Regions from separate parts of the Bacillus cereus group sp. BfR-BA-01383 genome, predicted to be linked through region 1. Evidence: riboswitches for the same ligand, from Rfam matches in the RefSeq annotation. Region 1 holds a riboswitch; the other holds the start of a gene.

Region 1 (4,433 bases):
CGGAAAAGTTGGTTCTAACACAACACTCGAAAAATTATGAAATTCTTCTGCAACCCATTTTGGTATGTCGGCTCTATTTCTCATTCCTTCATTATCTAATAAATAAGACTCACCCATTCTTTCACCTCATTATGTACAGCATTCACTTAAGAATATTACATATTCGGCTTGTCCTATACCTTTTAAAAATTCAGTTGAAAAATTATTTAAAAATACAAAAAGTTAAAAGCGTTTACTTGACTAAATTCTACCAATTCGTGTATATTTAAATTAATCATTTAGCAGAATATTCAAGATTATAGCACTTTTAGTTTATATTATCGTTTAAATGAATTTCACTAAATGAAAATAGTAAACGCTTTTAGGAGGAATTGTAACATGCAAGGAAAAGTAAAATGGTTTAACAACGAAAAAGGTTTTGGATTTATTGAAATGGAAGGCGCTGACGATGTATTCGTACATTTCTCTGCTATCCAAGGCGACGGCTACAAAGCTTTAGAAGAAGGTCAAGAAGTATCTTTCGACATCACTGAAGGAAACCGTGGACCTCAAGCTGCTAACGTAGTAAAACTTTAATCCAACATATGAAAGGAGGTTACCTTACTTGGTAACCTCCTTTGTTATTCCTTTGTATATTTCCGTTTTACAGAGCAAAAACTATGTGAAATGTGCAAAATACAAAGGAGGCAATAACAATGGGATCACATGTAAATGATTTTGAAGAAGTAAAATTCCGTGTAGAAACGGCACAAAAAATGGTAGGTTCTGCAACAATTTCAATGGATCCAGACACATTAGAGCATGCCACTACTGCCGTAGAAGCAGCTCGCTCTCAACTTGAAATTATGAAATCTGTTGCGACAGATTTAGATGAACCATTTCTAATGAATGAGGAAAAGAAATTAAGCAAGTGCGAGCATCAATTAAACGAAGCAAAGCACTAAAAAAAACATCCAGAGAATTTTCTCTGGATGTTTTTTCATGACAACTGTTCTCCATACTTTTTCAATGTTTCTCCAACTGTACATTGTCGTATACAAAATGAATGGGCGTAATATTTACTATTTGTCTTTCGATTATGTTCTCGCAAAAAACATCCTTCACAATATGTTTCTAATAAGTCATTTACCTCCGTAATGAGTTGCTTTTTATCCACCTTTGCACCTCTCTATTCGGTTATTTCTTTATGACTATCAATGACCGTCCCTTCTAATGCTTGCGTCGCTAATTGATGTGCTTCTTTATTTTGTTTTCTAGATATTGGCTCACATACAAGTTTTAATTTCATTTGCTTCGCCTTTTGTTCAATTTGATCTAAATAATGATTTAAATGTTCATCATAGCAAGGCCATTCTCCGGCTAATTGCTGCAGCACCACTTGAGAATCTCCGCGAAGTGTAACTGCTTCATACTTAATCCCTAATTCTTCGAGTATATTTATGCCGTATAATAATGATGCATATTCCGCTTCATTATTATCATATATACCATCTATATATGCGTTGCGGCGAATTCGGTAGTTTTTATTTCCTTTTTTATAATACACACATATACCTACTCCAGCTTCTTTCGTCTGCAGATCATAACCACCATCAAAATAAACATATATTTCTTGAAGCTCTTCCTCCACTTGTTTACTCAGCTTTTTCATTTCTTTTAATGACCACTCTGCATCCATTTCATCGTAAAATAAAATTTCTTTTACTCTTCCTGTTTTCTCGAAATCCTCTGCAAATTGAAGTACTTCCTCTATGTTCATATAATCTGTTGTTAATTCCGTCTGCAAACCACGCTTCGTTTTATACAACCAATGAATTTTATATTTCATACTAGATTCCCCTTATATAAGACTTCATATATATATTTTATTATATTTTATCAAGAGTCACAGTATTATATTCACTATAATCACATACAAAAAGAGCTATCCCCTATAGGAACAGCTCTTTCATCTATTACATAAACCTTTCAAATTGCACTCGCTTATTAACCCAGTACATTACAGGCATACCGATTGCCATTACAATAAATTCACCAGCTGCACATGTTAACCAAGTCCATAGGAATGGCAGATCAAATGCAAGATGAAGTTCAATTGCAATCATAAACATTGTAATCGTAAAGATAACTGTATTAAAAATCATACGAGCCCAAACACCTTTAATAAATCGCATTGATATAATCGTTGCAACTAGCGCAAGAATAGATTGCCCTACTCCAAATACCAAATCGTAAGCGATCATTGGTGAGAAAAAGAGATTCGTTAAAAATACACCTAATACAATTCCGTAAATTGCTTTCTTATTAAATACAACGAGATGATTAAACATCTCTGAAATACGGAACTGTACATTCGTAAAGCCAAATGGCTGAATAAGCATAGAAACAGCAATATATAATGCCGCTAAAATACCATTTCCGACTAATGTTCTTATATTCATGACAAAATCTCCTTAGTTTTTTTACGTGGGATGGTTTCGAACCACGTTATTCGTTTTTAAGCAACAAGATTATATTTTACGCAATAGGCACTCTTTCGTCAATAGATTCCTATCATGAACTACCTTTTTTCTTTTAGACAACGTATAATGAAACATATGAAATATTTAGGAGGTTTCACTTCATGACCGCAACAATTCAAAACGAAAAAGTGATCGTTTCCACTTCTGACAAAGGTGCAGAACTGCAAAGCCTTCGCTTAAAAGAAGACAACACAGAATACCTATGGCAAGGTGATTCTACTTATTGGGGACGTCGTGCACCTATTTTATTCCCCATTGTCGGCCGATTAGTAGATAATACATACTACGTAGATGGAAAACCTTATTCTTTAACTCAACACGGCTTTGCTCGTGATCTTACCTTCTCTGTAAAAGAGCAAAGTGAAACAAAAATCACTTATATCGTTACGAGTAATGAAGAGACACTACAAAAGTATCCATACGAATTTGAATTACTTGTTTCTTATGAGTTAGAAGAACAAAATATACATGTTACATATGAAGTAAATAATCCTTCTTCAAAAGAGATGTTCTTCTCAATTGGAGCACACCCTGGATTCAATTTCCCATTAGTAGACGGCGAATCATTTACAGATTATCATCTATCATTTAATGGTTCAGAACGCTTAGAAACAAGTGTACTAGAAGGACCTTATCTTTCAAGTAACAAGCAACTAATCGCTGAAAATACGAAAGAGTTACCACTTACATACGATCTATTCAAAAATGACGCACTTATTTTTGAAAATATGAATACGAATGAAATTTCGATTCGCTCACATAAGCATAATAAATTTGTAAAAGTAGAATTTGATGGGTTCCCATTTGTCGGCGTATGGACACCAGGAGACAACGCACCTTTCTTATGTATTGAACCTTGGTATGGAATCGCTGATGAAGTAAAACCAGCAAAAGATTTCAAAGAAAAAAAAGGAATTCAGTCTTTACAAGCGAATGAAACATTTACATGTCGTTATAGCATTACAATTGGATAAGTACTCTATCCCCTACTTCGAGAACACTTTTAAGTAGGGGATAATCTTATAATTTGGAGGTTTCGCATTTTGATTGAAGTATATATTGATGGTGCAACAAAAGGAAATCCTGGCCCTTCTGGTGCGGGAGTGTTTATTAAAGGCATACAACCGCCTGTACAATTATCATTACCACTTGGGACAATGTCCAATCATGAAGCAGAATACCATGCTTTACTTGCAGCATTAAAGTATTGCACGGAGCATAATTATAGCATTGTATCTTTTCGTACAGACTCTCAGCTTGTTGAGCGAGCTGTTGAAAAAGAATACGCAAAAAATAAAATGTTTGCACCACTATTAGAAGAAGCATTGCAATACATAAAAAGTTTCGACCTCTTTTTTATTAAGTGGATTCCAAGTAGTCAAAATAAAGTAGCTGATGAATTAGCTAGAAAAGCTATCTTACAAAATTAACGGGGGTATGATTGTGAAAAAAAATTGGATTGCTCCTCTTGCTTTATTATTTGTCTCTTTTATTTGGGGAGCTACGTTTGTTGTCGTTCAAAATGCTATGTCTTTTGTCGGGCCATTTACTTTCAATGGCATTCGCTTTTTATTCGCTGGAATTATTTTATTATTCGTTCAAATGATTTTCTCACAGAAAACTTCAAAACAAGAATTAAAACATAGTAGTTTAGCTGGATTGATGGTCGGGTTCTTCTTATTTGTCGGCTATTTATTACAAACATTCGGCTTGCTTTATACAACGTCTTCAAAAGCTGGTTTCTTAACTGGACTTAGTATCGTTATGGTTCCGATTCTGTCTTTTATCTTTTTAAAACAAAAGGCTACAATTTTCATCGTACTTGGTATTGCTGTAGCAACAGCAGGTTTGTATTTATTAACGGCTGGTGATTCTTTTCAATTAAACATTGGAGATATACTCGTTCTCGGT
Region 2 (4,433 bases), on a different contig from region 1:
AGAACTAGATATGGAACCTCTTACAGTTGTAAGTCATAAAAACTATACTGTCATTAACCAAAATGCATAATATAATAGAAAGAAAGGGCCTGTATACTATACAGGCCCTTTCTTTCTATTAACGATTATCAATTGTTTCCGGATATAGATCGTGGTTCATCATACGATAGTCTGCCATTTGTTCATACTTCGTTCCTGGGCGACCATAGTTGCAGTACGGATCAATTGAAATACCACCACGTGGTGTAAATTTCCCCCATACTTCAATATAACGTGGATCCATTAATTTAATTAAATCATTCATAATTACGTTCATGCAATCTTCGTGGAAATCACCATGATTACGGAAACTAAATAAATATAACTTTAAAGATTTACTCTCTACCATTCTTTGCTCTGGAATGTAGCTAATATAAATTGTTGCAAAGTCTGGTTGTCCTGTTTTCGGACATAAGCTTGTAAATTCAGGACAGTTGAATTTTACAAAATAATCACGGTTTGGATGATTATTATCAAATACCTCTAAAATTTCTGGGCTATATTCAAATAAATATTTTGTATTTTGATTTCCTAGTAATGTTACATCTTTTAAATCTGCATCTAATCTTCCTGCCATTTTAAACATCCCTTCTCGTTATACGCCGCGTTTATTTCCCCATACTAACGCATGAAGCTGAGGCAATACTTTCGCATCATTCATTTCTTTACAATTTACAGCTTTATCAATCAGCCACTCATACTTATCTAATAATTTTTTAATAAGCATTGCATCATCCACTGTTTTCGTATCATCGTTCCCTACTTGTAAGAAGAATGGTACATCCGGATAACGTTCGTGCATCTTAACTGCATATTCAAAGTCATAATCATCAAATACTACTACTTTTAAGCTAATATCTTTTCCTGCTAGTTTCTGAATAACAGAATCTAACTTCTGAAAATCTGTTTTCATTGCCGAACTTGGTGGTTTTGGAGAAATCGTTACCTCATCGATTTGAAGTAACCAATCTTGCCATTTACTCCCTTGCGTTTCGATTGCCGTTCGCATTCCATTCTCTTTTAATATAGAAAGAAGAAACTCAATATTTTTCAGCAATGCCGGATTTCCGCCTGAAATCGTAACATGAGAAAAATTTTCTCCTCCAATTGCAACAAGCTCATGCCAAATATCTTCCGCTGCCATCTGTCTAATTTGATCTTTAGCCGATCCATCCCACGTAAAAGCAGAATCACACCAAGCGCAGCTATAATCACAGCCAGCTGTACGGATAAACATTGTCTTTTGTCCTACAACCATTCCTTCACCTTGAATAGTCGGACCGAATATTTCCAAAACAGGGATTTTACTCATCGAGCATCCACTCCCGTCTTACTTCCGCATAACTAGTCGGCGTCTCAAATAGACGAACAAATTCAACACGAGCTCCTTTATATTCGTTCGCACGATTATCTTTTGTTAATGCTTCTGCCATCTTTTCATAAATCCAAACGACCATATTTTCAGCAGTCGTATTCATTGCAGGTAACGTTTCATTTAAATAACGATGATCTAAATAAATTTCTATTTCATTTTTCCAAATTTCTTTTATATCTCCAAAGTCAATTGCAAGGCCTATTTCATTTACATATCCACTAATCCCAAATACAACTTTATATGTGTGACCATGTAAGTTTTTACATTTCCCTTCATAGCAGTGTAAATGGTGTGCTGCATCAAATGTAAATTCCTTGCTGACCATTACTCTTTTATTATGATATTTAAGTTGTTTACGCTGAATATCCTTGTCCATTTTTTGCAAATTTTCTACGATGCGAAATCCAAAGAAATTATCCATTAGTTGCTCGCTCCTTCGCGTTCTTGTAAGTACGTATCTAATCCTGATTTACGAAGTTGACATGCTGGACATTCACCGCAACCGTCACCAATGATTCCGTTATAACATGTTAATGTTTTTTCTCTAACAAACTCAAATGCACCAAGTTCATCAGATAATTTCCATGTCTCTGCTTTATCAATCCACATAAGTGGTGTATGAATGACAAACGGATAATCCATAGATAAATTTAATGTAACGTTTAACGATTTCACAAACACGTCACGGCAATCTGGATAACCACTAAAATCAGTTTCACATACACCTGTTACAATATGACGTGCTCCAACTTGTTTTGCTAATACAGCAGCGAATGATAAGAATAGTAAATTGCGTCCATCTACAAATGTTGATGGTAATTCACCTTCTTCATGTGTAATCTCCATATCCGTTCTCGTTAACGCATTTGGAGCAAGTTGATTTAATAGACTCATATCTAGTACCGTATGTTTAATTCCTAGCTCTTTCGCAATTTCCGTTGCACAATCAATTTCTAATTTATGACGTTGATTGTAATTAAACGTTACAGCTTCCACTTCTGCAAACTGCTGCATTGCCCAAAATAAACATGTTGTACTATCTTGTCCACCACTAAAAACAACAACTGCTTTTTCTTTTTTCATTTCACTCATTCTCCTTCTCTACTACGAATAAGAAGAAAGAACGTTCTTGAACTGTCACAATAAAAAAACAAAACAATACCTCAGGATATTGTTGTTTCCATAGTTTTTTATAGAGGGAGTTCGCGAACCTCTCCCATGCAGTGCACGGAATTTCTTCTTTCATTGACAAAGTTTATTGTAACATATTGTATACTACCAGAAAAAATTTCTGATTTTTCCGCTATTTATTATTTCATTTCTTTCATTTTATAGTATGATTAATTTAATGCGAGACGAGAGGAGGCATCCCACTGAAACTCTTTATTATTTATCTCTTTTTAAATATATTATCTATCCTTGTTACAATGCTTGTATATCATTTATTTTGGAATCAAAGAGGGAAACGTTCTCCTAAATTAAATTCAGCTATATTTATTGTGTTATGTTGCATTGCTACCATACTATGCATCACTTTCGCTGCAGAAACAAATTATGGATTTCAATTTGATATGCGTCATATCGTATTAATTGTCGGTACATTAACTGGAGGTCCGATTGCTGGTGCTTCTATCTTAACCGTATTAAACATATACCGCTTCTTATTAGGAGGAGTAGGTGTTTTCCCATCCCTTATCGCTTCGGTTCTCCTATTTATTGTTCTACTATTAACATACAAACTGTTTAACCGAAGTTCTAATCGTATAAAAATAACACTCGCTATCTTTTACAGTCTCATATTCGGATTTGGCTGGATACCATTTTTCCTTGCAGAGGTTACAAATAAAGCTGATTATATACCGCATATTATCGTATACGAAATATGTACAATAATTGGAACAATCCTTATTTTATATTTGCTACACATATTGCAAACGCAAGTTCGTCTCCAAAATGAACTTATGAATGCTGAAAAATTTCATTTAATCGGTGAAATGGCAGCTTCTATCTCTCATGAAATTCGCAATCCCTTAACTTCAACGAAAGGATTTTTGCAACTTTTACAGTCAGATACATGTTCGGAGAAAGAACGAAAATTATATATCGACATAGCCATTAATGGTATCGAACAAGCAAATCATGTTCTTACAGACTACTTAACTTTTGCAAAACCGAGTATTGAAAAAGAACAACAATTACAAGTAGAAGAAGAATTACTTCATGCGTTATCTTTAATTACACCTCTCGCCAATTTAACAAATGTTCGTATACATTACATAAAACAAAGTACATCTTTCTTTATAGCTGGTGAAAAGCAAAAGCTGAACCAATGCTTATTAAATATTTTTAAAAACTGTATTGAGGCAATGCCTAACGGCGGTGACCTTATTCTTACATTAGTTCCAGACCATAAACATATCCAATTATATATAAAAGATACAGGCGTTGGTATGGATCAAGAACAAGTAAAACGACTCGGGTCACCTTTCTACTCGACGAAAGAAAAAGGGACCGGACTCGGAATGATGGTCGTCTTCAGTGTCATTCAAGCAATGAATGGAAAGGTTGATATTATTAGTGAAAAAGGAACAGGTACAACATTTTTATTAACTTTCCCAATCATACAAAAAACGTGATGAAGTTCATCACGTTTTTTCTGTTCCTTCAACTAATTCTGCAAAAGTTTTCACTTTTCCATGTGGTTTTTGATTTTCTTTCCGAGCTTTCCAAGCGCGCTCTTCTTCTCGCTTCTTCTTCGCCATATTCTGTTCAACTCCTTCTAACTCTTTCACCAAGTATTATTCCAAAGTAAGACAGGAAACTATGCATAGTTTTTTCTACCCTTTTTGATTATTTACCATACATTCACCGGCTTTTGAAGTGAGCTACGCACAAAAAAAGAAGCAGGAAGATCCCCCGCCCCTCTCATCTTACCGTTGTAGTATTGCATGTTTCGCCTCTTTTAACTGCGTAAGATGTCTTTGTTCATGCAAATCAAGAAATTGAACCCACTGATACA

What was found. A riboswitch is a leader RNA that binds a small molecule or an ion and turns the genes downstream of it on or off. The one in region 1 is predicted to bind preQ1.
Positions count from the first base shown of each region.
Region 2: linked by a shared signal. The riboswitch ahead of queC (7-cyano-7-deazaguanine synthase QueC) and the one ahead of MR065_RS15125 (QueT transporter family protein) in region 1 are both predicted to bind preQ1.

Region 1 covers NZ_JAKUFP010000014.1:83,906-88,338, reverse strand. The annotation lists gene MR065_RS15150 (YqcI/YcgG family protein) at 1-117, opposite strand, end outside; gene cspB (cold shock-like protein CspB) at 379-576, shown strand; gene MR065_RS15140 (DUF2564 family protein) at 696-944, shown strand; gene MR065_RS15135 (zinc-finger domain-containing protein) at 980-1,156, opposite strand; gene MR065_RS15130 (ribonuclease H family protein) at 1,169-1,828, opposite strand; gene MR065_RS15125 (QueT transporter family protein) at 1,956-2,441, opposite strand; PreQ1 riboswitch class I at 2,448-2,492, opposite strand; gene MR065_RS15120 (aldose 1-epimerase family protein) at 2,624-3,496, shown strand; gene MR065_RS15115 (reverse transcriptase-like protein) at 3,566-3,952, shown strand; gene MR065_RS15110 (DMT family transporter) at 3,966-4,433, shown strand, end outside.
Region 2 covers NZ_JAKUFP010000003.1:266,962-271,394, reverse strand. The annotation lists gene MR065_RS05285 (YkvS family protein) at 1-70, shown strand, start outside; gene queF (preQ(1) synthase) at 119-616, opposite strand; gene queE (7-carboxy-7-deazaguanine synthase QueE) at 635-1,351, opposite strand; gene queD (6-carboxytetrahydropterin synthase QueD) at 1,344-1,835, opposite strand; gene queC (7-cyano-7-deazaguanine synthase QueC) at 1,835-2,497, opposite strand; PreQ1 riboswitch class I at 2,591-2,634, opposite strand; gene MR065_RS05260 (ATP-binding protein) at 2,842-4,050, shown strand; gene MR065_RS05255 (DUF6254 family protein) at 4,060-4,176, opposite strand; gene MR065_RS05250 (DinB family protein) at 4,345-4,433, opposite strand, start outside.